Regions from separate parts of the Nocardiopsis sp. CNZ308 genome, predicted to be linked through region 1. Evidence: predicted binding sites of a transcription regulator. Region 1 holds the regulator's gene; the other holds the start of a gene.
What was found. Region 1 encodes LexA, which represses DNA repair genes until DNA is damaged. Its sites were predicted from a motif close to TCGAACANNTGTTCGA; they were not measured.
Positions count from the first base shown of each region.

Region 2: the regulator LexA is predicted to act here: its motif matches at 1,509-1,524, upstream of EV372_RS03355 (DUF6504 family protein).

Region 1 covers NZ_SHKJ01000001.1:645,315-660,553, reverse strand. The annotation lists gene EV372_RS02835 (carbohydrate ABC transporter permease) at 1-113, shown strand, start outside; gene EV372_RS02830 (long-chain-fatty-acid--CoA ligase) at 163-1,722, opposite strand; gene leuS (leucine--tRNA ligase) at 2,090-4,585, shown strand; gene EV372_RS02820 (hypothetical protein) at 4,672-5,262, shown strand; gene EV372_RS02815 (hypothetical protein) at 5,583-6,209, shown strand; gene EV372_RS02810 (alpha/beta hydrolase family protein) at 6,223-7,311, opposite strand; gene lexA (transcriptional repressor LexA) at 7,420-8,139, opposite strand; gene nrdR (transcriptional regulator NrdR) at 8,795-9,298, shown strand; gene EV372_RS02795 (vitamin B12-dependent ribonucleotide reductase) at 9,406-13,455, shown strand; gene EV372_RS02790 (hypothetical protein) at 13,520-13,825, opposite strand; gene EV372_RS02785 (SPFH domain-containing protein) at 14,113-15,239, shown strand, end outside.
Region 2 covers NZ_SHKJ01000001.1:784,742-799,980, forward strand. The annotation lists gene EV372_RS03345 (N-acetylmuramoyl-L-alanine amidase) at 1-157, shown strand, start outside; gene EV372_RS03350 (GNAT family N-acetyltransferase) at 359-910, shown strand; gene EV372_RS03355 (DUF6504 family protein) at 1,151-1,441, opposite strand; gene EV372_RS03360 (serine/threonine protein kinase) at 1,745-4,057, shown strand; gene EV372_RS03365 (quinone oxidoreductase family protein) at 4,097-5,062, shown strand; gene EV372_RS03370 (SPFH domain-containing protein) at 5,194-6,279, opposite strand; gene EV372_RS03375 (NfeD family protein) at 6,324-6,764, opposite strand; gene EV372_RS03380 (penicillin acylase family protein) at 6,929-9,856, opposite strand; gene EV372_RS03385 (hypothetical protein) at 10,354-10,869, shown strand; gene EV372_RS03390 (cobalamin biosynthesis protein) at 11,009-11,896, opposite strand; tRNA gene EV372_RS03395 (tRNA-Arg) at 12,440-12,515, shown strand; gene EV372_RS03400 (hypothetical protein) at 13,173-14,045, opposite strand; gene EV372_RS03405 (N-6 DNA methylase) at 14,926-15,239, opposite strand, start outside.

The DNA of each region.
Region 1 (15,239 bases):
GGGGGCACGTGATGGCCGCCTCCACGCTCATCACCATCCCGGTCATGGTCTTCTTCGTCCTCGTGCAGCGCTTCCTGGTCTCCGGGCTCGTCCAGGGAGCCGTCAAGGGATGAGGGCGGGGCCGGTCCCCGGGAAACGGGACCGACCCCGCCGCGCGGGAGGTCAGCCGCGCAGCTCGCGCTTGAGGATCTTGCCGGTGGAGGTCATCGGCAGCTCGGTGCGGAACTCCACCTCGCGCGGGTACTTGTACCCGGCCAGGCGCTCCTTGGCCCACGCGACGAGCCCCTCGGCGGTGACCTCGGCGCCCTCCTTGGGGATCACGAACGCCTTGACCTCCTCACCGTGGGTGTCGTGGGGCACGCCCACGACCGCGGCCAGGCTGACCGCCTCGTGGGTCATCAGGACCTCCTCGACCTCGCGCGGGTAGACGTTGTAGCCGCCGCGGATGATCATGTCCTTGGACCGGTCGACGATGAAGTAGAAGCCCTCCTCGTCGCGGCGGGCGATGTCCCCGGTGCGGAACCAGCCGTCGCGGATCACCTCCGCGTTGACCTCGGGGCGGTTGTGGTACCCCTTCATCACGCAGTGCCCGCGCACCGCGATCTCGCCCTCCTCCTCCGCCTCGTTCCACTCGGGGTCGATGAGCTTCATCTCCACACCCCACACCGGCTGCCCGATGGAGCCGGTCTTGGCCTTGACCTTGGGGTTGTTGAACGACACCACCGGGGAGGTCTCGGACAGGCCGTAGCCCTCCTTGATGCCCACGCCGAAGGTCTTGGTGAAGTCCTCGGCGAGCTGGCCGGGCAGGGCGGCGCCGCCGGAGACCGCGTCCACCACGTTGCCCGCGATCTTCTCCAGGTCGTAGGTTCCCGGCTCGGCGGCCTGGACCGCGCCCAGCAGTCCCCAGTACATGGTGGGCACGCCCGCGAAGGCGGTGACGCCCTCCTTCTCCATGAGCCTGAGCGCCTCGGCGCCGTCGAAGCGCGGCATGAGGACCATCGTGCCGTGCCGGTACAGGGCCGCGTTGAGCATGACCGTCTGGCCGAAGATGTGGAACAGCGGCAGGACCACGAGGGCGACGTCGCGGCCGTCGGGGTGGGGCTCGACCAGTCTGGACGAGCCGACCGCGTTCAGCAGCAGGTTGTGGTGGCTCAGCTCGGCGCCCTTGGGCTTGCCGGTGGTGCCGCTGGTGTAGATGATGACCGCGGTGTCGTCGGAGCTGGCCTGCACCGTCTCGAACTCGCCGGGCTGGCCCTCCAGCGCCTTCCAGAAGGTCTCGGCTCCGTCGATGGTCGACTCCGTGGCACCCGGGGAGGCGGGCAGGTCCACGTAGAACTCGCAGGAGTCCACCTGGCCGAAGGCCTCGAAGGCCCGCTCGCCCAGCGGGAGCTCCGGCGTGCCGGTGAAGGCGAAGAGGGCTCTGGCCCCGGAGTCCTCCAGGTGGTAGGCGATCTCGCGCGGGGTCAGCAGCACGTTCAGCGGCACGATCACCGCGCCCGCCTTGAGGGCGCCGAAGTACACGAAGGGGAAGTAGGGCACGTTCGGACTGGCCAGCGCGATCCGGTCCCCCGGCCTGATTCCGCGCGCGACCAGCAGGTTGGCCACCTGGTTGGCGATCATGTTGGTGATCGCGTAGTTCAGGCGCAGGTCGCCGAAGACCAGGCACTCCTTCTCCGGAGCCGACCGGGCGCCGTCCTCCAGGAGCACGGACAGGTTGAGCATGGGGGCCTCCCGCAGCCAGATGGGTCCAGTGGATGCGCGACGATTCGGGATGATGTGACCCGTGTCGCGTGTTCTGCGCCACTTTGACGGCAGAGTAACAAACCGGCTGGTCGGTGTGGAGGGGTCAGGAGTCCGTAATCTCACCGATCTTCCTCCACGCTCTCCGCGACCCCGTGACCGAGCGGGGGGAGGCGGTGGCGCCGGGCCCGCCCCGCGCGGGGCGGGGGGAGGGCGTCTTCGGCTCCGGGCCCCGGCCGCAGCCCCCGGGCGCACCCGCGCGGGGCTGCGCGGAACCCGTCCGCGCCCCGACCCGCCAACCGCTAACCTGAGTGCTGTACACCCCGAACCGGCTAAGGAACACGTGGCGATGACAGCGGCAGACGGCGACCAGACGACGGGCGACACCTACGACGCCCGTGCCCTCCAGGACAAGTGGCAGGCGCGCTGGGCCGCTGAGCTTCCGTTCCAGGCCGACGAGGACCCCGGGGACACCCGCCCGCGCTCCTACATCGTCGACATGTTCGCCTACCCCTCCGGCGACCTGCACATGGGCCACGCGGAGGCCTACGCCATCGGCGACGTCATCAGCCGCTACCGCCTCCAGCGCGGCGACAACGTCCTGCACCCCGTCGGCTGGGACTCCTTCGGCCTGCCCGCCGAGAACGCGGCCATCAAGAACAACTCCCACCCCGCCGAGTGGACCTACGCCAACATCGAGACCCAGGCGGCCTCGTTCCGGCGCTACGGCATCAGCGTGGACTGGTCGCGCCGCCTGCACACCAGCGACCCCGAGTACTACCGCTGGAACCAGTGGCTGTTCACCCGCTTCTTCGAGCGCGGACTGGCCTACCGCAAGGACGGCCACGTCAACTGGTGCCCCCAGGACCAGACCGTGCTGGCCAACGAGCAGGTCGTGCAGGGCAGGTGCGAGCGCTGCGGAGCCGACGTCGTGCGGCGCAGCCTCAACCAGTGGTACTTCCGCATCACCGACTACGCCCAGCGCCTGCTGGACGACATGGACCAGCTCGACGGCGGCCGCTGGCCGGACGAGATCCTGGCCATGCAGCGCAACTGGATCGGCCGCTCCACCGGAGCCGACGTCCACTTCGCCATCGAGGGCCGCGACGAGCCCGTCACCGTTTTCACCACCCGGCCCGACACCCTCTACGGGGCCACCTTCTTCGTCGTGGCCGCCGACGCCGACCTGGCCGACGAGCTGTGCGCGCCCGAACAGCGCGAGGCCTTCGACGCCTACCGCGCCGACGTCGCCAAGCTCTCCGACATCGAGCGCCAGGCCACCGAGCGCCCCAAGACCGGCGTGTTCCTGGGCCGCTACGCGATCAACCCCGTCAACGGCGAGCGCATGCCCGTGTGGGCGGCCGACTACGTCCTGGCCGACTACGGCCACGGCGCCATCATGGCCGTTCCCGCGCACGACCAGCGCGACCTGGACTTCGCCCTGGCCTTCGACCTGCCGGTCCGGGTCGTGGTGGAGACCGGCGAGCCCGACCCCGTCGAGACGGGCACGGCCACCGCGGGGGAGGGCGTCCTGCGCGACTCCGGTCCGCTGGACGGCCTGGCCAAGACCGAGGCCATCGAGCGCATCATCGAGATCCTGGCCGAGCGCGGCACCGGACAGGGCACGATCAACTACCGCCTGCGCGACTGGCTGCTGTCCCGCCAGCGCTACTGGGGCACCCCCATCCCGATCATCCACTGCCCCTCCTGCGGCGAGGTGCCCGTCCCCGACGAGCAGCTGCCCGTGACCCTGCCCGAACTCAAGGGCGCCGAGCTGGCCCCCAAGGGCGTCTCGCCCCTGGCCGCGGCCACCGAGTGGGTCAACGTCGACTGCCCCTCCTGCGGCGGCCCCGCCGAGCGCGACACCGACACCATGGACACCTTCGTGGACTCGTCCTGGTACTTCCTGCGCTACTGCTCGCCGCGCCTGGACACCGCCCCCTTCGACACCGAGGCGGTGGAGAAGTGGGGGCCGGTGGACCACTACATCGGCGGCAAGGAGCACGCCACGCTCCACCTGATGTACGCCCGGTTCTTCACCAAGGTCCTGTACGACATGGGCATGGTGTCCTTCACCGAGCCCTTCCGCCGCCTGACCAACCAGGGCCAGGTCATCAACCAGGGCCGCGCCATGTCCAAGTCCCTGGGCAACGGCGTGGACCTGGGCAAGGAGATCGACGCCTACGGCGTGGACGCGGTCCGGCTGACCATGCTCTTCGCCTCCCCGCCCGAGGAGGACGTGGACTGGGCCGACGTCTCCGTCGTCGCCGCGCAGAAGTTCCTCAACCGCGCCTACCGGGTGATGAGCGAGGCGGGCGCGGCCAGCGCGCCGGGAACCGACCCCGCCAAGGGCGACACCGACCTGCGCCGGACCACGCACCGCACCGTCGACCAGATCACCGCCCTGGTCGAGTCCCGCCGGTTCAACGTGGCCATCGCCCGCACCATGGAACTGGTCTCGGCCGTCCGCAAGGCCATCGACTCCGGCCCCGGCGCCGCCGACCCGGCGGTCCGCGAGGCCGCCGAGGCCGTGGCCGTCTCCCTGTCCCTGTTCGCGCCCTACGTGGCCGAGGAGGGTTGGGAGAAGCTCGGCCGCAGCGGCAGCGTCGCCGTCGGCAACTGGCCCGAGGTCGACCCGGCCCTGCTGGTGCAGGAGTCCGTGACCTGCGTGGTGCAGGTGCAGAGCAAGGTCCGTGACAAGCTGTCCGTGGCGCCCGACATCGACCCGGCGGAGCTGGAGCGGCTGGCCCTGGCCTCGGAGAAGGCACAGGGCTTCATCGGCGACAAGCAGATCCGCAAGGTGGTCGTGCGCGCGCCCAAGCTGGTGAACATCGTCGTCGGCTGACCGGGCACACGAGGGGCGGCGGCCGCGCGCAGCGGCCGCCGCCCGTGTGCGGTCGGCTCGGTGACCGACAGGGAGGCGGTGGCCGGGTGGGTCCCCTCGCGCGGGTGGCCGTGATCGGCGCGGGCACGGTGGTGCTGTCCGCGGTGGCGATCGGCGGCGGGCTGTGGCTGTCCGGGGACGATCCGGGCGTGCCCGGGGGCGGTGACGCCCACGCCGCGGCGCCCGGGTGCGCGGTGGTCTCGGACGCGCTCGTCACCGGCCTGGTGCCCGGCGCGGTCCTGGAGTCCTCCGAGCGGGGTCCCCTGGCGGACGGCGACAGCACCATGTGCTCGTGGTCCTCCGCCGGTCTGACCGAGGGGCCGCAGGGTGTGCTCCGGCTGGACCTGTCCGCCCGTTTCACCGACACCACGGGGGAGGAACCGGTCACCGGCGCCCAGCGGGCGAGGGAGGCCTACAGCGCCCTGGCGCCGGTGCGCGGCGAGGCCGTGGAACTGCCCACAGGGGAGGGCCGGGTGTGGCGCGGCCAGACTCCGGGTACCGCCGAACTGGCCTTTCCCACCGACAACCTGCTGGTGCGGGTGTCCTACGCCGGGACCTCCGGCACCGAGCCGGTCGACTTCGGCGAGGCCCGGGACCTGGCAGTGGAGTTCGCCGTGCAGCTCGGAGAGGCCCTGTGAGCGACCAGCACCCCGACCCGAGGGATCCCGAGCAGCCCCAGGAAACCCACCAGCCTCCGCAACCGCAGCAGTCGCACGGCCAGCGTGAATCCGAGCAGCCACAGACGCCGCAAACGCATGAGCAGCCGCAGGGGCAGCAGGGTCCCTTGGAATCACACCCGCCACAGTCGCAAGGGCACCAACAGCCTCCGCCGTCTCAGGCACCACAACCCCACGGGCAACAACAGGCCTACCACCCCCATCCGGCCCCGCAGGGGCAGTATCCGCCGCCCCCGGGATCCCCGTGGCAGCAGCCCCACCTCCAGCAGCCCGCGCCCGAGGTGGTGGCCTCCGTCCAACCGCAGAGCCGGGGCTGCGCCACCGTCGCCGTGGTCGCCGCCGCCCTGGTGCTGGTCGTACTCGCCGCCGGGGCGATCTGGTACGTGGTGGCGCGCGACACCCCGGAGGCGAGCGCCTTCGGGGCGGCGCCCGAGTGCTCCGTCGCCGAGACCGGGACGCTGGACGAACTGGTGCCCGACCACGAGTTGGAGGTCGAGGAACCGGTCGGCGGCCCGCAGGAGGCGTTCGGCTCCGGCTGGCAGTGCCGGTGGGCGACCCCCGGCGGCCCCGGCGCACAGGTTCCTGCCACCGCGACGCTGGTGGCCGTGGCAGCCCCCGACCCGGGCGGCGTCACGACGGCCGCCGACAACCTGCGCACCACCACCTCCCAGTACGACGCGCAGGAGCTGGAAGGCGTCGGCGAGGAGGCGGTCGCCTGGGTCCAGGAGGACCCGTACACGGTCGCCTGCGTCGGCGCCCGGGTGTCCAACCTGTACCTGGAGACCTGTTACAGCCTGGCGGCCAGCTACGACGCGCAGAACCCGGGCGACCGGGAGCGCACGGTCGCGGGCGCCGGGGAGTTCGCGCTGTCCGTGACCGAGGCGCTGCCGGACTCCATCCCCGAGTGAGGTCCCGGCGCGGCTACCAGGCCGCGCCCAGGAACTCCTCCAGGGCGGGCGCGACCTCCTCGGCGAAGGGGCGCTGTTCGTCCAGGACCGTGGCCCCGGGCTCGTCCCGGTAGCGGCGGAAGATGTGGTCGGTGTCGGGGACGTCCACCCGTCGCGCGCCGTCCAGACCGGTCATCAGCCGGTCCACGTCCTGCCGGGAGACCTGCGCGTCCTGCTCCCCCCACAGCACCAGCACCGGGGTGCCCCCGGGCAGGTCCTCCGCCAGGTCGACGGGGTCGAAGGCGTCCATGTAGGCCAGGAAGTCCTCGTTGACCGGGGTGTAGACACCGAACACGCCCCCGCTGGGCATCTCCACGTCGCCGAGCGAACGCCCGGACCTGATCGCGGCCCGTCCGGCGCGGGCGTCGGAGAGCAGCTGGACCACCTGCCCCTCCTCGATCTGGCCCGAGGCCTCGACGGTACGCATCTGCTCGGTGAGCTGGCGGTCGATCAGGTCGAGGTAGCGCGTACCGGGAGGCGCGGCGAGTACGAGTGCGGGGGAGGGGTGCTCCGCACCGATGAGCTCGTGGGCGCGCAGCGCGTACAGGGCGCCCTCGCTGTGCCCGACGACGACCACCCGCCCGGGGTCCACCTCGGGCTGGGCGACGAGTTCCTCGTAGGCGGCCGCGACCTGCTCGTCGAAGACCACGGGGTCCACGGGTGTGATTTCTCCGGGACCCGGCGTCTCGAAGTCCGGACCGCTGCCGTACTTGTCGTAGCGCAGCGAGGCCACCCCGACCCCGGCGAGCACCCGGGACAGGTTCTGGTTGGTGTCGGCGTTGGGGCGCACGGAGCTGTTGCCGTCGCGGTCGGTGGGACCGCTGCCGGAGATGATGAGCGCGCCCGGAACGGTGCCGGAGACGTCCTGGGGCATCCGGAAGGTGCCGGACACCTCGTGCCCGCCGCCCTCGAAGGCCACCTCGCGCTCGACGCCGCCGGCCCCCGGCGCCTCGGCGGCCCGGTCGTCGGCGGGGGCGCAGGAGGCGGTCAACAGGACGGCGCTCGCCGCACCGAGCAGTGCGGTGCGCCAGCGGGCGGCGGGGGAGGAGGCACGTGTGAACACCTTCTCAGCCTAGCGGCCCGCGCCCGTCGGCCCCGCGCCGTCCACAGGGGGAAGCGCCCCCGATCCCTCCGAGGGGAGAGGGACCGGAGACGCGGGTACGCGGGCGCTTCAGACGCGGCGCATGACCGCGACCACCTTGCCGAGGATGGTGGCGTCGTCGCCGTTGATCGGCTCGTAGGCCTCGTTGCGCGGCATCAGCCACACGTGGCCGCCCTCCTCGCGGCGCAGTACCTTGACTGTCGCCTCCTCGTCGAGCAGCGCCGCAACGATGTCGCCGTTGTTGGCGTCCTGCTGCTGGCGCACCACCACCATGTCACCGTCGGTGATGGCGGCGTCGGTCATCGAGTCGCCGACCACGGTGAGCATGAACAGGCGCCCCTCACCCACCAGCTGGCGCGGCAGGGCGAGCACGTCCTCCACCGACTCCTCGGCCAGGATCGGACCACCGGCGGCGATCCGGCCGACCAGCGGCACGGCGGCGGCGCGCGAGAGGTCGATGTCCTCGGGCACCAGGGTCCGCCCCGATGCGCGCCCGGGCGTGCGCAGCTCCACCGCGCGCGGCCGGTTCTGGTCGCGGTGCAGGTAACCCTTGCGCTGGAGGACCTTGAGCTGGTGCGCCACGCTGGACGGGCTGGACAGGCCGACCGCTTCCCCGATTTCCCTTATCGACGGGGGGAAACCCCGCTCCCGGACATAGCGCTGGATGCAGTTCAGCACGCTCTGCTGGCGCGCGGTGAGTTTGGGGGCTTCGGGCGTGGACCCGCCCGTGTTCTCCGCTGGTGCGAGAACGGTGGCGGTGTCTGCGGTTCCGGGATTCTCCTCCGGCACGGCCGGGCCTCCTCGGCATTCGGTTCGGTCAGGGCCTGCTTGTGTGACTGGCCACCCCCGGTCCGCGACCGTGCCGACCTGGGGGTCCACGTGATGGCGAAACCGGTGTGAAATCAAGGTCAACTTTAGTCGTTGCACACGGTGATATCAAACAAGCGTTCGAGGCTGGGGACAATTGCCGTCGCGCGTATTCGCGGACAATTTCCGGCCTGCACTTACGTGTGTACACGCGTTCACGCGCTGTTGTCCCCGGAATGCGCGAACGCGTGTCCGTGACAGCGGTTCCGGCCAGGCACGGGGGTCTTATCCCGGGGCGTGGGCTCGACCGAAATCCCCGCGGCGCCGGGCTTCCGACGCCCGCCACCGGGGCGCGGGGGCTCCGGTCGGCGACGCTATCCTTGAGCGCGGTGCCGGGCCGCCCCCCGCAGCGATCCGCCCGCGCCGACCTCCCCGCCCCACCCCGTCGCCGCGGACCGCGATGCCGCGCGGCCCTTCGGCCGTGTCCGTGACACGCCCGTGCCAGGGTTGCGGCGGGTCGGGAAGAAGTCTAGGTTCGACCACAACATCTGGTGTGGCGACAGGGGCAATTGCCCAGAAGTTGTGGTTTAGTGGTACCTAGGCGTTGTCGTTCGGTGAGAGAAGCAGGTGAACCAGGGTGCACTGTCCGTTCTGCCGCCATCCGGACACCCGGGTGATCGACAGCAGGTCCACCGACGACGGCGCGGCCATCCGACGCCGCCGGTCCTGCCCTGTCTGCGAGCGCAGGTTCACCACCCAGGAGACCGTCCTGCTGATGGTGGCCAAGCGCTCGGGGGTCACCGAGCCCTTCAGCAGGACCAAGATCATCGCCGGGGTGCGCCGGGCCTGCCAGGGCCGCCCCGTCTCCGAGGACGCCCTGGCCAAACTCGGCCAGCAGGTCGAGGAGGAGATCCGCGGCCGCGGCCTGGCCGAGGTGCCGGCCCACGAGATCGGCCTGGCCATCCTGGGGCCGATGCGCGACTTGGACGAGGTCGCCTACCTGCACTTCGCCAGCGTCTACCGAGGCTTCGAGAGCCTCTCCGACTTCGAGGCCGAGATCGCCAGCCTGCGCCAGGACCGCGAGGCCGAGACCGACGGGGGCGCCGGGGCCGGCGGCCGGAGCGGCGCCGCCACGGGCTAGCGCCCCTCGCGGCCGCACCCCGACCGCGTACGGGACCACACCACCCCCGGGACAAGGACGCCGGGCACGGTCGGTGACCGTGCCCACGAGTGAGGGGAGACCCGGCGATGACGGAGACCGCCAGCGGTCCGGCCGGACGCAGGAGCAAGGGCAACCGCAAGGGGATCAAGGTGAGGCGCGTCTTCACCACCCCGGGCACGCACCCCTACGACTCCCTGGAGTGGGAGCGCCGCGACGTCGTCATGACCAACTGGCGCGACGGCACGGTCAACTTCGAGCAGCGCGGGGTGGAGTTCCCCTCCTCCTGGTCGATGAACGCCACCCAGATCGTGACGAGCAAGTACTTCCGCGGCGCGGTGGGCACCCCCGAGCGCGAGTGGAGCCTCAAACAGCTCATCGACCGCGTCGTCGGCGTCTACACCGAGACCGGCCGCGAGCACGGCTACTTCGCCTCCGCCGAGGACGCCGAGGTCTTCGACCACGAGCTCAAGCACGCCCTCGCCCACCAGCTGTTCAGCTTCAACTCCCCGGTGTGGTTCAACGTCGGCACGAGTTCAAAAGCCCAGGTCAGTGCGTGTTTCATCCTGTCCGTGGACGACACCATGGAGTCGATCCTGGACTGGTACAAGGAGGAGGGGATCATCTTCAAGGGCGGGTCCGGCGCGGGTGTGAACCTGTCGCGCATCCGCTCCAGCAAGGAACTGCTCTCCTCCGGCGGGACCGCCTCGGGGCCCGTCTCCTTCATGCGCGGCGCCGACGCCTCGGCCGGGACCATCAAGTCCGGCGGCGCCACCCGCCGGGCCGCCAAGATGGTCGTACTGGACGTCGACCACCCCGACATCGAGGACTTCGTCGAGACCAAGGCCCGCGAGGAGCACAAGATCCGTGCCCTGCGCGACGCCGGGTTCGACGTCGACCTCGGCGGCGACGACATGTTCAGCGTCCAGTACCAGAACGCCAACAACTCCGTGCGGGTCTCCGACGCGTTCATGCGCGCCGTGGAGAGCGGCTCCGACTTCGGCCTGACCTCCCGCACCACCGGCGAGGTCGTCGCCACGGTGGACGCCAAGGAGCTGTTCCAGCGCATGGCCAGGGCCGCCTGGGAGTGCGCGGACCCGGGTATCCAGTACGACGGCACGATCCAGGACTGGCACACCACGCCCGAGAGCGGACGCATCAGTGCGAGCAACCCGTGTTTTCCGGCTGATCAGCGCGTGCTGACGGATCGCGGACATATACCGATCGGTGATCTGATCAAGCGCGCGGCCCGAGGCGAGACCTTCGCCGTGTACACCAACGACATCACCGCTGAGACGGACGCCCAGAACGCTGTGGTGGCGACGATCCCCACCCAGTACATGGTCACGGGGACCAATGAGATCCTCGAACTGCGTTTCTCTGACGGCTCTCTCCTGCGCTGCACCCCCAACCACCGTCTGTGGACCGAGAACCGCGGCTGGGTGCACGCTGAGAAGCTGCTCTCCGATGACCGAGTCGTCCGTTCCTTCCAGTACGCGCCTCGTTCGAACCCGGCGCTGCGGATTCCCCGTGCGGCGCTGGAAGCCGTACGGACGGTGGCGGCCTTGCCGAGCGTCCGTCCTCTGTACCTGCCGGAGAAGTGGGACGAGGATCCCGACCTCGCGCACTACCTCGGCTGGCTCGTGGGGGACGGCTCAGTCGGTGATCAGGCGGTGGTGACCGTCTACGGTACGGCTGAGGAGCAGCAGAACGTCCTTCCTCGGCACCAGGCGCTCATCGAGCGCCTCACCGGGCACCGGAGCAAGCCGAGCCTCCAGCCGAACGGGACCCAGCAGCTCAGAATCACGCGTCGCACGATGGTCGAGTTCGTCCGAGCCCTGGGCCTGGGCGCCCGCGCGGAGGACAAGTCAGTGCCGCCGTCGCTCTTCGAGGCACCCGAGGAGACCGTGCTGGAGTTCCTCCAAGGGCTGTTCGACGCAGACGGGTGCGCGGTGGACCAGAAGGCCAACGGAACGCGCTACATCGGTCTGGGCAGCCGTTCGGACCAGCTCCTGCGCGATGTCCAGGAACTCCTCGCCCCGTTTGGCATTGCCAGCCGTGTCTACAGGACATCCGAGGGCAAGCCGGATTCGTTCTCCTACACTCGCAAGGATGGGTCCACGGTCACCTATGGCAGTGACGGTCCGTTCTTCGACCTGCGGATCTCGGCCCAGTCCATGCAGGAGTTCTCCGCCCTCGTCAACTTCTCCCTGGAGGGAAAGAGCGAGAAGCTCCGAGAGGCGCTGGACTTCCGCCGTATGTACAGGACGAGGACGACTACACGCCTGTTCTCCAGGCGTTCCGCGGGATTCGAGACCACATACAACCTCACTGAGCCGCGCAACCACTCCTACATCGTGGGCGGCACCGTCGTCGCCAACTGCTCGGAGTACATGTCCCTGGACGACTCGTCCTGCAACCTGGCCTCGATCAACCTGCTGAAGTTCCTGCGCGAGGACGACACCTTCGACGTGGAGCGCTTCACCGCGCTCACCGAGCTGGTCATCACGGCGATGGACGTCTCCATCACCTTCGCCGACTTCCCCACGGAGAAGATCGGCGAGACCACCCGCGCCTACCGGCAGCTCGGCATCGGCTACGCCAACCTGGGCGCCCTGCTCATGGCGACCGGCCACGCCTACGACTCCGAGGGCGGGCGCGCCGTCGCCGCTGCCGTGACCTCGCTGATGACCGGTACCGCCTACCGGCGCAGCGCCGAGCTGGCCGGGGTGGTCGGCCCCTACGACGGCTACCGGCGCAACGAGCGGGCCCACAAGAGGGTCATGCGCAAGCACGCCGCGGCCAACGACGACCTGCGCACCGTCGGAACCCTGGAGGAGCCGATCCACGCCGCGGCCACCCGCGAGTGGGCCGAGTGCCTCAGGATCGGCGAGCGCAACGGCTGGCGCAACGCCCAGGCGAGCCTTCTCGCGCCCACGGGGACCATCGGCTTCATGATGGACTGCGACACCACCGGCATCGAGCCGGACTTCTCGCTGGTCAAGTTCAAGAAGCTGGTCGGCGGCGGCTCCATGCAGATCGTCAACCAGGCCATCCCGCGCGCGCTGGGCAACCTCGGCTACCAGGACGAGCAGATCGAGGCCGTCGTCGAGTACGTCTCCGAGAACGGCCACGTCGTGGACGCGCCCGGCCTGCGCACCGAGCACTACGAGGTGTTCGACTGCGCGATGGGGCTCCGCTACATCCGGCCCATGGGCCACGTGCGGATGATGGCCGCGGTGCAGCCCTTCCTGTCCGGCGCGATCTCCAAGACGGTGAACGTGCCGGAGGAGGCCTCGGTCGAGGACTTCGAGCACATCTACTTCGAGGGCTGGCGGATGGGCCTGAAGGCGCTCGCCGTCTACCGCGACAACTGCAAGGTGGGCCAGCCGCTGTCCAGCGGGGGGACGAGGGAGAAGGCGGCCGAGCCCGAGGCGGAGGCCGTCGAGGCGCCCCGTCCGGTCCGCCGCCGCCTGCCCAAGAAGCGCCCGAGCGAGACCACGTCGTTCTCCGTGGGCGGGGCCGAGGGCTACATCACCGCGGGCTCCTACCCGGACGACGGCCTGGGCGAGGTGTTCATGAAGCTCGGCAAGCAGGGGTCGACCCTGGCCGGGGTGATGGACGCCTTCTCCATCGCGATCTCCATCGCCCTGCAGTACGGGGTCCCGCTGGAGACCTACGTGGAGAAGTTCACGAACATGCGGTTCGACCCGGCGGGCATGACCGACGACCCCGACATCCGCATGGCCCAGTCGGTGGTGGACTACATCTTCCGCCGCCTGGCCCTGGACCACCTGCCCTACGAGGAGCGCGCCGCGCTGGGGGTGCTGTCGGCCGCCGAGCGCCAGGCGCAGGTGGCGGGCGAGGACCCCGCGCAGGTCGCCACCCAGGTGGAGTCCTACGCCCAGTCCGCCGCCACTCGCGGGGCGGACGCCTCGGAGGAGGCCCCGGCGGCCTCCGCGCGGGAGCCGCGCGCGGCGGCGGAGCGGCCGACCCGGGCGCACTCCACCGCGGAGCTGATGGAGGGCAAGGGTTTCGTGGCGGACGCGCCGCTGTGCGTGACCTGCGGTACCAAGATGCGCCCGTCGGGCAGCTGCTACGCCTGCGAGGGCTGCGGGGCCACCAGCGGTTGCAGCTGACCGGCGTCGGGCGGACGGTTCGGGGAGGGGGAGCCGCACCCCTCCCCGTCGCCCCGGTCCCGCGTCAGCCGCGGTCGCAGTCCCCGGAGGCGGCCGCGACCGCGGCGGTCACGGCGGTCACCCCCAGCACGGCGGGCCAGGCGCCGACCTTCTTCGCCAGCGGGTGGGAGAGCCCGAAGGCCCCCACGTACACGCCGGTGAGCGCGACCGCCGTGCCCGCCCCCGAGCGGCGGCGCCAGGTCTCGAAGGCCGCGGCGCCGAACGCGGCCAGCACGGCTCCGCCCAGCGGGCGGTTGCCCGTCGTGCGGGCCACCGCGTAGCCGCCGATCAGGCCCGCGGTGGTCAGGACTGAGCTGGGTACTGCGGGCATGGACGGTGTCCCCTCTCGCTGCGGCCGGAGCCGGTGTCCGCGTGTGCCGACGACGTTATCCGCCGTCCGGCGGCGGTGCGATCCGGCCCGCCCGGACCGGTCCCGCGCGTGAGTGCCCCCGTCACGTTCCGGTCTACAGCCCTGGGTTCCGGACGCCTCTCATGACAAGGTTGGTGCTGTCCGCTACGGCCCCTCCGGTCACGGAACAGGTCCCCACCTGGAACCGGACCGCGGTACGCGACGTCGTAGCCGATAGTTCCCGACCTCCGACCAAGGAGCCCATGCCTATGTCGTTCGCGCAGACCGTGCGCGGCGCGGCCGGTGCCGTCGCCCAGGGGGGCGATCCGCGCCAGGCGGTGTCCGACGCGCTGCAACAGGCCACCGAGGGCGGTGGCCTCGACCCCCGGGACTTCGTCGCCGCCCGTGAACAGGGTGACTCCGTCGGCACCCGCATCGAGCAGAAGAGCACCTCCCTCAACAACGCGGGCGAGGCGATCAACCGCAGCTACTACGAGCGCGGCGACGGCGGGCCGGTCCACGTGATCTGCCCCATGGTCATCCCCCGCGGACGCACCTTCGTGACGATGCTCCCGGCCATCGCGCTGGTGGCCCTCGGTGTGCTGGGCGCCGTCACCGTCCTGGTCCCCCAGGCGGTCAGCGGTGGCAACCCCCTGCTCAACCCCGTCTTCGGCGTCCACTACTGGCTGATCACCATCGCGGTGGCCGTGTTCATGTGGTGGCGCCAGGGCATGGTGATGGTGCCGGAGGGGTGCGAGGCCATCGTCACCCGCTTCGGCAAGATGGAGAACGTCTTCCAGGCCGGGCGGGTCACGCTCTTCAACCCCTGGAAGCGCGTCTCCTACATCGTCAACACCACCCGCGAGTACCCCTTCAACGCGCCGATCCGCTCGGCGCCCACCAAGAGCGGCGTGCAGGCCTCCATCGACCTGTTCGTGCAGTTCAGGATCGTCAACGCCACCGACTTCGTCTACACGCTGGGCGGTGTGAACGGCTTCCAGGAGAAGCTCAACAACGCGATCAGCGAGACCACGCGGAGCCTCATCTACGAGCAGCAGGCCTCGGCCATCTACGACATGGTGGGTGACAACACCCAGAGCCTGGTGGAGCAGCTCAACCGCCAGTTCAGCGGGATCGTGGAGCTGACCAGCGCCAACATCACCCACGCCGAGCCCTCCAACCAGGAGTACCGGATGGACCTGGCGGCGCCGGAGATGGTCCGCGTCGCCAAGGACGCCTACACCTTCGAGTACGAGCTCCAGCTGCGCAAGGAGCAGAACGAGGGCGACCTGAACAAGGAGCTGGCGACCCTCAACGAGACCCTGTCCGCGATCCAGGCCGACATCGCCCAGTACCAGGCGCAGATGGACACCGCCCTGGAGCGCGAGACCAACCG
Region 2 (15,239 bases), 140 kb from region 1:
ACAGATCGAGTACGTCAACCCTGGCACGGGCGTGGTCACGCCGGGCGACGCGATCTCCCGGCACCGCGACTGGCTGGAGACCGAGTGCCCGGGCAACGCCTTCTCCGAGGTGTTCGACAGCGCGGTCCGCCAGCGCGTCATCGCGGGCCTGGCCTAGGAACGGCGGACGGGGGTGCCCGCCGGAGCCGCGGTCCGCACGCGGTCCACGGCCGCGCCGACGGGTACTCCCTGGTCGGGGCGGTACCATCCGCCCCTCGGGGCTTGTGGGAAAACCCGGGTGCGGCACTCGGGCTCTGCGCGTATCGTGAGCGCACTCCGACCCGAGGGGAGAGGCGTGACCATCGCACAAGACAGACCGATGCTGCCGTCAGTGATCCTGGAGACCGAGCGCCTGCGGCTGCGCCCGTTCGTCGAGGGCGACGTCGACGACGTGCACGCGTCCTGCACCGACGCCGAACTCCAGCGCTGGCTCCCCCTCCCCCTTCCCGGGGTGCCCTACACCCGGGAGGAGGCCGAGCGGTGGTGCTGTGAGGTGGCCCCCGCCCTGCGCACCAGCGGTGAGGGACAGCAGTGGGCCATGGTCGAGCGGGAGTCCAAGCGGCTCGTGGGCTCGGTGGGCCTGGTGCGTGTCGTGTGGGCGTCGATGAACACCGAGGTCGGGTACTGGGTCTCGCCGTGGGGCCGCGGCCGCGGGTACGCGACGGAGGCCGCCGTGGCCGTCTCCCGCTGGGCGTTGGACCAGGGCTTCCAGCGGGTGGAGATCAAGGCCGCCACCGGCAACACCGGGTCGCGCCGGGTCGCGGAGCGGTCGGGTTTCAGCCTGGAGGGCGTCGAACGCAGCGCGATGCCGCTGCACGAGGGCCGCGCCGACCTGGCGGTGTACAGCCTGCTCCCCGGCGACCTGGGCTGACCGGCGCGCCCCGTCCGCACCGTGCTCCCCAGCCGCGTCGGGCAGCGCCCCGGTCACACCGGTCGTACCGGGGGTGTCCGGCGCCTGCCGCGCGAACGGATACCGTCCGAGCGGGTACCGCGTGCGCGGCGCCACCGGGGGTCGGCGGAGAGGGAGGCGGGCGGGCGCGGGGCGGGCGGCGTCAGCCGGGGTCCGGTGGGGTGAACGGCGAGCGGTCCGGGGGCCGCCCCCGAGCGCGCCCTACCCCCACACGCGGGAGAGCAGCCACCTTCCGGTGGCCGTGTCGTGGCGCAGTTCGTACACCCCCTGGGACTGGGCCGTGCCCGCCTCCACCCGCCAGTGCCTGCGCTCGGGCGCCTGGGACTCACGCGCCGGCGTCCAGTCCATGCGCAGCGTGACCCAGTGTTCGAGGATCCTGCGCACTCCGTACACCCTGCCGTTCCACACGAACCGGGCCGGGCGCCCCTCGTCCTCCACGACGGTCACCTCCGCCCCGTAGTACCGTCCCACGACACTTCCCCTCAGCATCATCCGCCTCCTGTCAGTCCCGGCACACGCCACCGGGACACCCATCCGTGGGGAAGACGCGGCCAGGTGTTCGAACGTGTGTTCTAATCCTAGCGAAAACCGGTGCCTCCGGGGAACCGTTTCGGCGCGAGGGGCATCCCCACGACTGACACGGCGCGTCCGCGCGCCGCTTTCGAACACCCCGCCCCCGGACCCGGGCACCGCGTCCGCGGAAGCCGAGGGCACAGTCAGTCCAGAGCACACCAGCGTGACGGCATCGGTACGCTGTGAGCGCGAACTCCACGATTCATACGAGGACCCCCAACTGTGACGTCGAACGGGCACCAGAGCGGCAAAACCCTGCGCGCGGGGGACCCGCGCGAACTCGACGGTTACCGCATCGTGAGCCGTCTCGGCCGGGGCGGCATGGGCACCGTCTACCTCGCCAGGGACGCCTCCGACCGACCCGTCGCAGTCAAACTCATCCACCCCGACCTGGCTGACGACGAGTCCTTCCGGCTGCGCTTCGCACGCGAGGTCGAGTCCGCGCGCCGCGTGGCCCGCTTCTCCACCGCGGGGGTGATCGGCGCCCGCCTGGAGGGCGATCCCCTCTTCATCGTCTCCGAGTACGTGCCGGGCCCGAACCTGGACGAGGCGGTCCGGGCGGACGGCCCGATGACGGGCGGCACCCTGGAGGGCCTGGCCATGGGCGTGGCCGCGGCGCTCACCGCCATCCACGGCTCCGGCGTGGTCCACCGCGACCTCAAGCCCGCGAACGTACTGCTCTCCCCGGTCGGCCCGAAGGTCATCGACTTCGGCATCGCCCGCGCCCTGGACGAGGCGGCGGACGCGGTCACCCGCTCCAGCCAGCTCATGGGCACCCCCTCGTACATGGCTCCGGAGCTGATCCTGGGCGAGCGGGCCACCGCGGCCGCCGACATCTTCGCGTGGGGCTGCCTGGTGGCCTTCGCCGGTACCGGCACCGCCCCCTTCGACGCCGCCACGGTGCCCGCCGTCCTGCACAACATCTCCTCGGCGCCGCCGCGCCTGGACGGCCTGGACCCGGACCTGTACGACCTGGTCAACGCGGCGCTGGACAAGAACCCGGCCAACCGGCCCACCTCCAAGCAGCTCCTGGCGCGGCTGACCGGCCAGGAGGACCCGCAGGAGGCCGAGGTGGAGCGCACGATCAGCACCTCGTGGGCCCCGCCGAGCAGTTCCCCGGTCCCGGGGCAGCCGCCCCAGGACACCGGGGCCCAGGAGAGCGGGCCCGCGGCGCACCAGACGCCGAGCGGACCGCAGCAGGTGGACGCGCGGCACCCGGACAGCGGGCCGCAGCAGGGCGCCGCGCTCCCGGACGGCGGCCAGCCCCTCCACACGCAGGCCGCGCAGTACAGCCCGTACGCGCCGCCCACCCGCGTCCAGCGCCCGGGACAGCCCCACGTGGTTCAGCAGCCCGGCGTGGAGCGGCACCACGGCGGCCCGGGTCCGCAGCCCCCGGGCCCGCAGCCGGGCAGGGGGCTCGGCGGGTACCCGTCCCAGGGCCAGCCTCCGGTCCACGGCCAGCAGGTCCCCGGCCACTACGCCAGCTCCGGCGGTCAGGCCCCCTGGACGCACCAGGCGCACGGCGGTTACGCGGCCTCGTCCCAGGGCCAGCCCGCCTTCAACGCCTACTCCGGCCCCGGAGGCCCGGGAAACCCCTCCGGACCGGGCGGCCCCGGCGGGGCGGGCCTGCCTCCCGGACGGTCCGGCGGCTCCCCGCGCGGGCGCAGGCGCCTGGTGGTGGTCGGCGCGGCCGCGGGCGCGGTCGTGCTGGTGGCCGCGGCGGGCACGGCGGTCCTGCTCAACGGGGGCCCGGAGATCCCGGAGAACACCGTCTCCGTCTACAACACCGATTTCACCACCGATCCGGGCTGGGTCAGCAGGACCTACGAGCACGAGGACTCCGACGGCTACTGGGCCGAGCGCAGGGGCGTCCTGCTCCAGCTCGACCCCGAGGACAGCCCCAGCCGGGGCGAGGTCGTATCGCTGGACCGCGAGGAGGTCCTGCCGGACGACGTCCTGGTGAGCACCACCGCGTACGTGGTCCAGGGCCCGGAACAGGCGACGTTCGGCGTGCGCTGCTGGGACAACGACGGCGAGGAGTACCGGAGCCAGTACGAGGGGCTGCTGCGCTACGACGGCCAGCGCGCGGAGATCCGCCGGATGCACGAGGGCGAGGGCGACATCACCCTCGGCGAGACCACCGACGTCGCCGGATACACCCCCCAGCCCCTCTTCGACGATGCGGTGCGCGAGGAGTACGGCTACGAGGAGCGCGATCCCCTCGGGTTCGACCACGAGGACATCCCCACCAACACCGTCACCCTCTCCTGCGCCCTGCAGGAGGACGGGGAGGGCGACGAGGTCATGGAGATCTCCCTGTGGGTCAACGGGGAGCACGCCGTGACCGCTGTGGACGAGGAGCCACTCCCCGACGACGCCGAGGCCGTGGAGGACCGCCGCAGGGTCGGCATCGTCACCCGCTCCGGACCGGGCAACGACTTCCTGGGCGTGCTGTACACCGCCTTCTCGGTCCACGAGATCCTCGAGGAGGACCAGTCGGCCAGCCCTCCGTGGCCTCTTCCGGATCCGAGCTGACATGATGCCGGGAACCGACCCGGAAGGAGCAGTGGACCCATGCGTGCCATCGTGATCGAGGAGAACGGCGGGCCCGAGGTGCTGCGGCTGGCCGAGAGGGACGACCCGGCGCCCGGTCCCGGGGAGGTCCTGATCGACGTCGAGGCCCGCGGGGTCAACTTCATCGACATCTACCAGCGCAGCGGCCTGTACGACGTCCCGCTCCCCTACGTCCCGGGGATGGAGGGCGCGGGCGTGGTGGCCGCCGTCGGCGAGGGCGTCACCGACCTGTCCGTGGGGCAGCGGGTCGGCTGGGCGATGGCCCCCGGCGCGTACGCCGAACGGGCCGTGGTCAAGGCCTCGCTGGTCGTCCCCGTCCCCGACGCGGTCTCCGCCGAGCAGGCCGCCGCCCTGCTGCTCCAGGGCATGACCGCCCACTACCTGGTCCGCTCGGTGTACCCGGTGGCCGAGGGCGACACCGTGCTGGTGCACGCGGCCGCGGGCGGCACCGGCCTGCTGGTCACCCAGCTGGCCAAGGAGCGCGGCGCGCGCGTCATCGGCACCGTGTCCACCGAGGAGAAGGAGCGCATCGCCCGTGAGGCGGGCGCGGACGAGGTGGTGCGCTACACCGAGACCCCCGTGGCCGAGGCGGTGCGCGACCTCACCGGCGGCGAGGGGGTGGTCGCGGTCTACGACGGGGTCGGCCGGGACACCTTCGACGCCAGCCTGGCGTCGCTGCGCCCGCGCGGCGTGCTGGCGCTGTTCGGGCAGTCCTCGGGAGAGGTGGCCCCGGTGGACCCGCAGCGGCTCAACTCCGCCGGTTCGGTGTACCTGACCAGGCCCTCGCTGGCCTACTTCGTGGCCGACCGCGAGGAGCTCCTGGGCCGCGCCGGCGACCTGTTCGCGCTGGTGGGCGAGGGCCGTCTGGACGTGCGGATCGGCGGACGCTACCCGCTGTCCGACGCGGGACGGGCCCAGAGCGACCTGGCCTCGCGCCGGACCACCGGCAAGCTCCTGCTGGTCTGAGCCGGGTGGTCGCGGGCCGCGCACAGGCGGGCGGGGGAAGGTGTCACCTCTCCCCCGCCCTCACGGACGGACCGGTCATCCGGTTCTTCGCACGCGACCGTGCGCTCTCTCCCCGTCCTCGCGGACGGACCCTAGTCCTCCTCGCGCGGCCCGGGCGGCCGGGAGCCGCCGAGGGCCGACCCGGCCCGCCGGACGTCGTCGCGGGCGTCGGCCACCGCGCGTTCGGCGGCCTCGGCCGCGTCCACGGCCGCCTGCGCCGAGGAGGACCGGGTGGGATCGGGCGCCGTGAGCTGCGCGGGTCCCCGGGGCTCGGCCTTCTCGTCCTCCTTCTCCGTGGAGGGAACCGTCGGGGCGTTGCCCGCGAAGGCGTGGCTGACGTTCTTGACCGCCTCGGTGAGCTCGCCCGGGATCACCCAGAAGGTGTTGCCGTCGCCCTCGGCCAGGGACGGCAGGGTCTCCAGGTACTTGTAGGCGAGCACCTTGGCGTCGGCGTTGTTGGCGTGCACCGCCTGGAACACGCGCTCGATCGCCTTGGCCTCGCCGTCGGCCCGCAGGATGGCCGCCTGCTGGTCGCCCTGGGCCTCCAGGATGGCCTGCTGGCGGGCGCCCTCCGCCTTGAGGATGCGCGACTGGCGCTCACCCTCGGCGTGGAGGATGGCCGCACGCTTGTCGCGGTCGGCCCGCATCTGCTTCTCCATCGCCTCCTTGATGGTGGGCGGCGGGTCGATGGCCTTGATCTCCACGCGGTTGACGCGGATGCCCCACTTGCCGGTGGTCTCGTCCAGGACCCCGCGCAGGCGGGTGTTGATCTCCTCGCGGGAGGTGAGGGTCTTCTCCAGGTCCATGGAGCCGATGACGTTGCGCAGCGTGGTGACGGTGAGCTGGTCGATGGCCTGGATGTAGTTGGCGACCTCGTAGGCCGCGGCCCTGGGATCGGTGACCTGGTAGTACAGCACGGTGTCGATGTTGACGACCAGGTTGTCCTCGGTGATCACGGGCTGCGGGCGCGAGGTGAACACCTGCTCGCGCAGGTCGAACTTGGAGTTGACGCGGTCCACGCCCGGGATGAGGAAGTTCAGGCCGGGGTTCAGGGTGCGGATGTAGCGGCCGAAGCGCTCGATGTTGTACGCCCTGGCCTGTGGGACGATGCGGATCGCCGACAGGGCGACGGCCACGACGACGACCGCGAGGATGATGAGGGCGATGGTGGGTTCCATGTGCTGGCACCTGGCCTAGGTCGGGGACGTGGCTGTGTCGGGGTTCAGGGCAGTGCTTCGCGCGGGTAGACCACGGCTGTGGCCCCGTCGATCTCCATGACGTCGACGCGTGTGCCCACCGGGATGACGAGGTCCTCGTCGATGCAGCGCGCGGACCACTCCTCCCCGGAGAGCTTGATCCTGCCCCGGTCGGCGCCGACCTCCTGGAGGACGACCGCGGAGCGTCCGACGAGCGCCTGGGCGCCCGACCTGACGACGGGGCCGCCCCTGAGCTGGCGCCGCATGATCGGCCGCACGAGGTAGATCCCGGCCGCCGCGGTGGCGGTGAACCCGATGATCTGCGCGGCCACCGGAAGGCCGATGGCGCCGAGGAGGGCGGCGACCAGCGCCGCGACCGCCAGGAGGCCGAGTACGAACGTGAGGGTGAAGACCTCGACGACCCCCAGGCCCACGGCGAGGATGAGCCAGATCAACCAGGCGTCCATGTTGCTGCGGCCCTCCCGCTCATGTTCGGGTATTCCTTACGCTACCCATACGGACCCGGCGAAGCACGCGATCCGGCTCCAGTGTTCCCCTGCCGTGACACACGGACGCGGCCCCCGCTGGCACCCGCTCGGGGCCACCGCGGGCCGCGTCCGCTCCGCCCGTCCTACCGTCCGCCGGAGAACTGGTAGACGAGCTGGTACGTGGGCCGGTTCTGCCACGCGATCGGCCACATGTTGATGCCGCCGACCGCCTGGTGGATCACCGTGTCCGCGCACAGCTGGTCGCCCGGGTCGCAGTGCTCGTCGCCGGGGTAGACCTCCGCCGCGGGGGTGTCCGCGGCCTGGGCCAGGGTGTCCAGCAGCACCGTACGGCAGGCGTCGGGGTCGCCGCCACCGCAGTAGGCCTCACCCAGTCCGCCCTCCACCTCCTGTCCGAGCACCGTGCGCAGGTCCTTGTCCACGTAGGACCACCAGCCGTACTGGAACGCCGAGCCCCGGTGGGGCTGCGACTGGTTGACGCTTCCGGGCTCGCCTCCTCCGATGGAGCCCGAGGGCGACTCGTCGGTCTGCACGGCCCTGGTGAGCTGGGTGTAGAGGTCCTCGCCCAGACCCGGTTCGAACTGGGCCCGGACCAGCAGCGGCCACCAGGCGTCCAGCGTGCGGACGGCGTCGGCGTGGGAGTAGTACCCGGCGTCGCGGAAGGGCTCGCGGCGCAGGGATCCGGACTCCTGCCAGAGCCGCAGCTCCTCCACGACCGCGGCCAGTTCGGGGTCGTCCACGGCCTCGGTGCCGATCACCTCCAGCAGGAGGGGGAGGACCTCCTGGGCGCGCAGGTCGGCGACCCCGGCCTCCATCATCACCTGGGTCAGGCTGGCGGTGGTGAACTCGTGCCCGTCGGCGACCAGCGCGGAGACGCGGCCGTCGATGAGGTCGCCGCGGTGCACCGGTCCGGTGGCCCAGCCCGAGGTGTAGCCCTGGGCGGGCTTGTTGTTCCAGTTGACGATGTAGTCGGGGTTGACCGCCTGCGGGTGGTCCTCCTGCGGGTGGTAGTCGGCGCCGTTGGTGGCGGGGTCCCAGCCGGACCAGCCCGCGTCGGAGTAGGCGTCCACGGGCAGGTTGGGGTTGGTGCCCTCGGTCCGGACCGGGTTGGCCCCGGAGTTGACGAAGGCGATGTCCTCGTCGTCGACGTAGTGCCAGTTGAAGGCGTAGCCGATGTCCTCGGCCGCGTCCGTGAAGGTCTGCGCCGAGGTGACCTCTCCGGGGTCGTTGAAGCGCTGGAAGCCGATGATGGAGTCGACCTCGCGCATGTAGGTGGAGCGCCGCGTCGTGAACGCGACGGGCTCGCCGTCCACGGTCGCGAAGGAGTGCACCAGGCCGAACTCCGAACGCAGGGAGGTCAGCATGTAGCCGCCCGCCGGCGTGCCGTCGGCGATGGTGGGCGACCACTCGTTGGTGACGCTCAGCTCCTCGAAGGGCACGCAGTCTCCGGCGGTGTCCACGTAGGCGCGCGACCCGGTGGTGGGCGCGGACCCGTCGGTCTCGCACAGTTGGACGGCGAAGGTGTCGGTGACGTCCTGGCCCGCCGAGGTGGCGCTCCAGGCGTAGTCGACGCCGCGCCCCATCTGGACGTAGAAGCTGACGCCCGCGAAGGACGCGCCACGCGCGCTGATACCCGGCCCCTGGAGTTCCTGGAGCATGAGCAGCTGCGGGGAGAAGTAGCCGGTCTGGGGGCCCATCACGGCGACGGGGTTGCCGCTCGCGGTGTGCTCGCCCGAGACGAGCAGGGCGTTGGACATGCCGCGGGGGTCGGTGAAGCCCTCGGGCAGGACGCCGTCGTTGAACACGCCCTCCACCGCGGACAGGTCCTCCTCCTCGATCATCCGCTCCAGCTCGTCGCGCTGCTCCTGGGGCAGGTCCTCGACGGCGGGCGCCTCGGCTCCCTCCTCGGGCTCCCCCACCGTGCTCGCCAGCGGGGCGGGCTGCTCGGCGGTCTCGCCGCTGAGCGCGGAACCGTGCTCGTCGTGGACGATGTCGTAGGGCTCCACGGAGCCGGGGTCGGGCACGGCCTCGCCGACCGGGTCCTCGGGGGTGCCGCCGTAGGGGAACTCGCCCTCGACGCTGACCACGGCCTCGGGGTCGTTCTCCATCCGCCAGGCGCGGTAGAGCTCCGCGCCCTCCTCGGCTCCGTAGCGGTCCCGGAAGTTGGCGAGCACGACGGCCGCCTGGACCTCGCCGCCGCCACCGCCGCCGAAGATGCCGCCCACCATGGCGGCGATGCCGACGACGTCGGTGGGGGTGAAGGGCTCGATCTCCCCGGCGTTGGTGATGGCGTCCTTGTGCCCGGTCAGGACGTACTCTCCGGGGAAGTCGCGGTCGCCGTCGGCCTCCTCGATGTAGGCGTTGACGCCCTCCAGGTAGGCGTCGACGTCGGCGAGGGCCTGTTCACCGCGCTCTCCGGCGGCCGCGACCCGGTCGATCTGCGCCTGCTTGTCCTCCTCGGTGTAGGGGGCGCTGCGCCACAGGTCCTGTTCCAGCCCGCGGTTGCCCTCGGCGCCTCCGGCGAAGGAGGTGAGTTCGCCGCGGCCGACCCGGCGCAGCACGTCCATGAGGAAGAGGCGGTCCTCGGCAGCGGCGTACCCGGCGCCGAACATGGTGCCCTCGCGGGTGGTGCCCTCCACGTGCGGGATGCCGTGGTCGGCGTCGCGGGTGATGGTGACGTCGTCGCGCGGCTGGTACCGGCGCCCCACGTCGTCGGAGTCGACCCCGAAGCCGGCGTCGAGGAAGAAGTCGTCCAACCCCTCCTCGGTGAGGCCGTCGTAGTGGTGGACGAGGTTGTCGTACATGTCCAGCTGGCTGGAGGAGTGCCGCGGCCGGGTGCCGAAGACCTGGTGGCCGAGGATCTCGACGAGCGTGGCGCTGCCGTTCTGGCCGGGGGGAAGGATGTCGTTGCATCCCCCGGGCGCGCAGTAGTCGGGTTCCGGTTCGGCGAGGGCCTGGGGGGCGGCGGGCAGGGCTGCGAGCGTGGCCGCGGCCACCGCCAGGGCGGTACCCGAGGCGCCGGTGCGTAGCCGTCGTCTGAACGAGGGGAACAAGAGCTGTCACCACCTGGGGGTGCGGGCGATGGGTGAGCGCATGCTACGCACGGTTAGGGAAATCGCGAAAGAGATTCACATTTGGACGGGCCAGAGGAACCCCGTACCAGAGAACCGGCGGGTTTGGGGTGACCCGCGCCACAAGCAGCCCGGATTCCGGGGCGCGGACGGGAAAACGCCCGGTACGGGGGCCGGGGCGTGGCCACATCCGGCCACGGCCCCCGGCCGCGGCCCCCGCGGGGCCGTGGGCACGGTCGGAACGGCCCTGGAGGCAGGGCGGTACGGCCCTGGAGGCGGGGCGGTACGGCTGGAAGGGGCCGGGGGAAGGGGCGGCGTCAGCGGGGAGGGGCCCGGGAAACGGGACCGCACAGGCGGGACCGGGCAGGGGGGCATGCGGGACGGGGCAGGCGCTATCGGGCAGGCGGACAGACGGGCGGGTCGGTGCCGGTACCGGGGAAGTGGTGTTGGGCCTCCCCGCCCTTTGACACAATCGCGGCATGAGCGAGTACCCCAACTCCCGCCCGGGGGAACCGTGGTGGCACGAGCCCCACGGTGAGACCCCCGGCTGGGGCCTTCCCCCGCAGCAGCACAACGGCGGGGCCCTGGAGCCCTACGGCTCCCCCACCGGGGGCTACCAGCCCGCCGCCCCCCAACCCCAGCCCGAGGGGGACGTCCCCCTCGGCACCATCGGCGAGATCGCGTTCTCCCGGCACACCGTGATCACCCCCGTCGGGCGCTTCCCGATCAGGGGAACGGTGTGGACGGTGAACGACATGAGCCGCACCGAACGGAACACGCCCACCTGGGCGATCATCGTGGCCATCCTGGTCTTCTGGTGGACCTGTCTGCTCGGACTGCTCTTCCTCCTGGTCAAGGAGCAGAGGACCACCGGGCACGTGCAGGTCACCGTCCAGGGGCACGACAGGCACTACAGCACGACGATCATGGTGACCCACCCGGGCATGGTCGGCCAGATCCACCAGCAGGTGAACTACGCGCGCAACCTGACCTGAGTCGGGCCCGCGCCCGGCGCCGCCCCGGGACCGGACGGCCGTCCGCTTCCGGGGCCGGCGCCCGCGGTCCCGGGGTCCGGGGCTCTGCCGGCCGCGCCGGAGCCCCGCCCCGGGTGTTCACCGAGGCCCGCGGCACGCGTCACCGGGCCACCGCCGCGGCCACGGCCAGGGCCCCGAGGTGGACGGCCCGGGCGAGGCGGACCGCCCGGCGGATGTCGTCGACCCCGGCCCCGGGCCCGTCGCCCATCGCCGGGCGGCGCTCCTCGCGACCCCCGTAGACGTTGGCGCCGCCCAGGGTCCTGCCGAGCGCTCCCGCGAACGCGGCCTCGCACTGCCCGGCGTTCGGGCTGGGGTGCCGGTCGCCGTCGCGCCGCCACACGCGCCACGCCCCGCGCACGTCGCCGCCGACCACGGGCGCGGCCAGGACCGCCAGGAGCGCGGTCAGCCGGGCCGGGCCCCACCCGGCGAGGTCGTCCAGCCGCGCCGAGGCGGATCCGAACCGTTCGTAGCGCTCGTCGCGGTGGCCGACCATGGCGTCGAGGGTGTTGACGGCGCGGAAACCCGCCAGGCCCGCGACCCCGCCCAGGGCTCCCCAGACCAGGGGGCCGACCACGGCGTCGGAGGTGTTCTCCGCGACCGACTCGACCACCGCCCGGGCGACCCCCGCCTCGTCGAGCCCGGAGGGGTCCCTGCCGCACAGGTTCGGCAGGAGTTCCCGCGCCCGCGCGAGGTCGCCCTCCTCCAGGGCCCCGGCGATCCGCTCGGCCTCCCGGCACAGCATGCTGCCGCCGAGCACGGCCCACGTCGTGGCCGCCGTCGCCGCGCCGCCCCGCACCACGGAACCCGCGGCCACCACCGGGAGCACGGCCCCGGCCGCGAACAGGACCCCGCGCGCCCGCGAGTCCCCGTAGACGCGTCGCTCCCACCATCCCGCGGCACGCCCGTACAGGGCGACCGGATGCCCCCTACGCGGGTCGGGCACCGCCTTGTCGAGCAGGAAGCCCGCCACCAGTCCCAGAGATCGCACCCGACCACGTTAGCCGCGTCAAGGAAGTCCCTCGCAACTCCCAAACCACGGCAAACCATGTTTGTCCCTCTGAGTAATAACACATACACAAAGAGCAATAAGCGGCTGACCGCAAGGAGCCCCCGCATGCTGACCGCGCTGGCCGCGCTGTTGGTTTCCGCAGGTCAGTGGTGGATGTTCTGACTCCCCGTCCCACTTTGGGCACCGGGACTTCGCGAAACGCCCGGGGTACAGCACCGCACCAGGAGTTAATCACCGGTAACGTGGTGCGCGAGGCCCATAGCGACCGGTTTGGTGGAGCGCGCGTGGTAACGAGAGGCAACTACGAATCACCGTAGTTGATGAGGCTTTGCCCGACTGTGGGCGACATCGGACGAATACCCTAGAATGTCTGCCCGGGACGCCACCGGCACCACGGCACGGGCCCTTCCGGCCACAGGCCCGCCGACCGGCCCCCGCCCCGCCTCCGGCACGCAACACCCTCCCGCGACCACGTGTCACAGCGTGATCACGACCTGCCATGGCGGGCCACAATTGAATCGAGCACCCGTAGCTCAGTGGATAGAGCACCGGACTTCTAATCCGATGGTCGCAGGTTCGAATCCTGCCGGGTGCGCCACAAAACCCCAGGTCAGACGGGGTGCGCGAGTCGAACAGACGAGGCGCCAGGCCCGGATCGGGGCCTGACATGCTCCCCGTGTGCTCCGCAGTGCAGGGTCCAGTACAGGTGGGCGCCCACCTCGCGGAGCACTTTGCCTGCCGTTGACCCTGCGGGCCCGGGCCGAGGCGGCCCCGTGTCCGCCCACCAGCGCCCCGCAGCCGCGCCAACGACCCCACCCTGGCTGGCATGTACGCCGCATCGCCCGACAGGTCACATACGGCCGTTACAGCCCAAACCCCTTACCCAGCAGAGCCTCTAATAGACCCGGGATGAAACACACGTGAACCTTCTAGCACCGGTGGAGCCTGCTAGCAATAGTCGCCTACGCGTTCACAGCCGTGTGCCGCCTGCGGTAAAACCGCAACCACCCAGCCCTGAAAGAACCGATGGCGTTGCCCTGCAACGAGATCGCCCGCCTACTGCACACTCTGTTCGTTTGCCCGCCGGGTGTGAAGCGCGTGTTGGCCTGGTCGGTGTTCAGACGCGTCTACCAGACGCGATCCCGCGCATGCCACTACCGCAGACAAGAAATCCGGGAATCATGACAAACCGGAACTACAAATGGAGCATTAGACGACGGCCACCAAGTCCTCGCCACGCCCCATGAGGCGATCTCTAACTCGGTTGCTGATGGTGCCTAGGTTTTCCCATTCCAGCAGCCATCCGAACGATCTTGAATACCGCCGCACTTCCCAAGAACGCACCTCCGGCAAAAGGCTGGTTTTCCTTCGTTCCGGCGAGAAGCGCGAGCCCTTCATGTTTCAAATCTTCGAGGCTGGCGGTGATACTGCGTTGGGCATCACGAACTCCGGCGCGAGAGTCCTCGACGTCAAGTGAGATGTCGCTCCAGTCCCGGAAGGACTGAACCGCCTCATCTATGAGATCCTGCTCGTCGTCAGTGCAGTCGTCTGGCTCGATGGTGTCTAGCCATCCATGGCAGTTGGAAAGGATCGGCCAGAGGTCACGGCCTGTCTTCATATAGCTGAGCTGTACGACCCCAAGCTCAGGGTTTTCCCTCGAGATGACGTCGATGATCCTGTCCACCTGCTCTCGCTTGAGTTTACTGATCCTATTTGCAAGCGTTTTGAGATCCCACACCTCAATGACGACGCCTCGGAACCGAGGGCGAAGCTCATTGTCAATGAACTGGTCGACATCACCAGGCAACGTGTCGTTGGTTAGGAAGCGCCATACCTTTACGTCACGGTGCCCCTGGAGGCAACCCTCCAAGTCACCAAAAATCTTCGCCTTGGTTTTATCGATTCGCTCACCACGCGTCGCATGAGCGGCGAAAAATATCCGAGCTTTCGGACAGTATCCATCGTTTTTGGTATCACCCCTCGGACCGGCAGCACGCACCGGTTGGTAGTCACCGGGGTACAACTCCAGGCCGAGTCGATCCATACAGTCCTGAAAGGCGTTGCCCTCCATGCGGAGGAGCTGACCTTCTATGAGCTTGCGCAGCGAGTTGAGATCCATGTCAACCATTACCTCATAGTGCGTACATCCGGCATAGCTAGGTTACGCAGAGCAGGTACCGCTGCGGAACCTTCGACCGCCGAGCAGCCTCTCGGCCATACTCCTGGGCGAATAACACCTCCAAATCAGTCCGCCCAGCGTCTCTCCGTTTGACCTGGGTGATTCGATCCAGGCTGTGAGTGGTGCGCTGGCGCTCGTCTGCTGCCCGCACGCCTTGCCCTCCGAGTTGGCGTGGGCACGGCTCTGGCTCACCGATGAAGTTGACCAAGATGTGGTCACCTCGGTCATCACCGACCTTTCCGGAGATCATCTGACCGGTTTTCCTGCAACCGGACTCGGACCTTAACCCCTATCACCAGGGTTTCGTTATGGTTTTATTGAAGGCTGGTGTGTCCTGCGTTTTTCGGAGCCGTATTTCTGGATCCTGGGACCATGTGACCCCAAGGAGGACACAGTGGGACGTAGCGCAGACCCGGGCACTGCAAGCCTACTCAAGGTGGCACAAAGTCAATGTTCGCCACCCGGACGTGCTCACGGCCCGACGCCGCAAGCGTACCCGCCATATTTCAAACTTGACGGTGCCGACAGGGTAGAGACGGGCATGGCAGACTGCGAGTACAACGGATTTCCTGAAGCAAGCTCTTTGGCCAGAACCGCTCCTAAAAGAGCTTCATTATCATGCATGAAGCTTAGCAGGCATCGTCGCAAGACTGCCACCAATACCGACACCACCTGACCCCGAATTTAAAACAGCCACAGACGGTCATATGCTCGAAATAAACCGGGACCTCCCACATATTAGGCACTACCTTCAAGGTTCTGTCTGGTCGACAACCCATAGCAACGTGCAAGCGGTCCTCGGCCTTCGTGAACCCTCACCAAATACCGCCTAGGCGGGAATTGTCCGCTCGATTTCGTGATCCTTCCCACTGCGGAGCGTCAAAGGTATGCGGTCACCATTTTGCTTTCCCACAGCATTGAGAAGAAAGAGTTCGAGCTGTCGGCAGGTCGGACAGACCTCCACAGTCGCAAAAGGCCATAGAGCCAAGGGCCTGCTAACGCTTCGGTGCTGTACGTACATACGGTCTGGGTGCAGGAGGCCGCTCGGTGATTTCTCGAAGGGTTCCCACTCGGGGTGAGCACCTCGCAAGCTTCGTCCCACGAGTCTGTGTTCTGTTCCTGTGTACTCACACCTCTCGACCC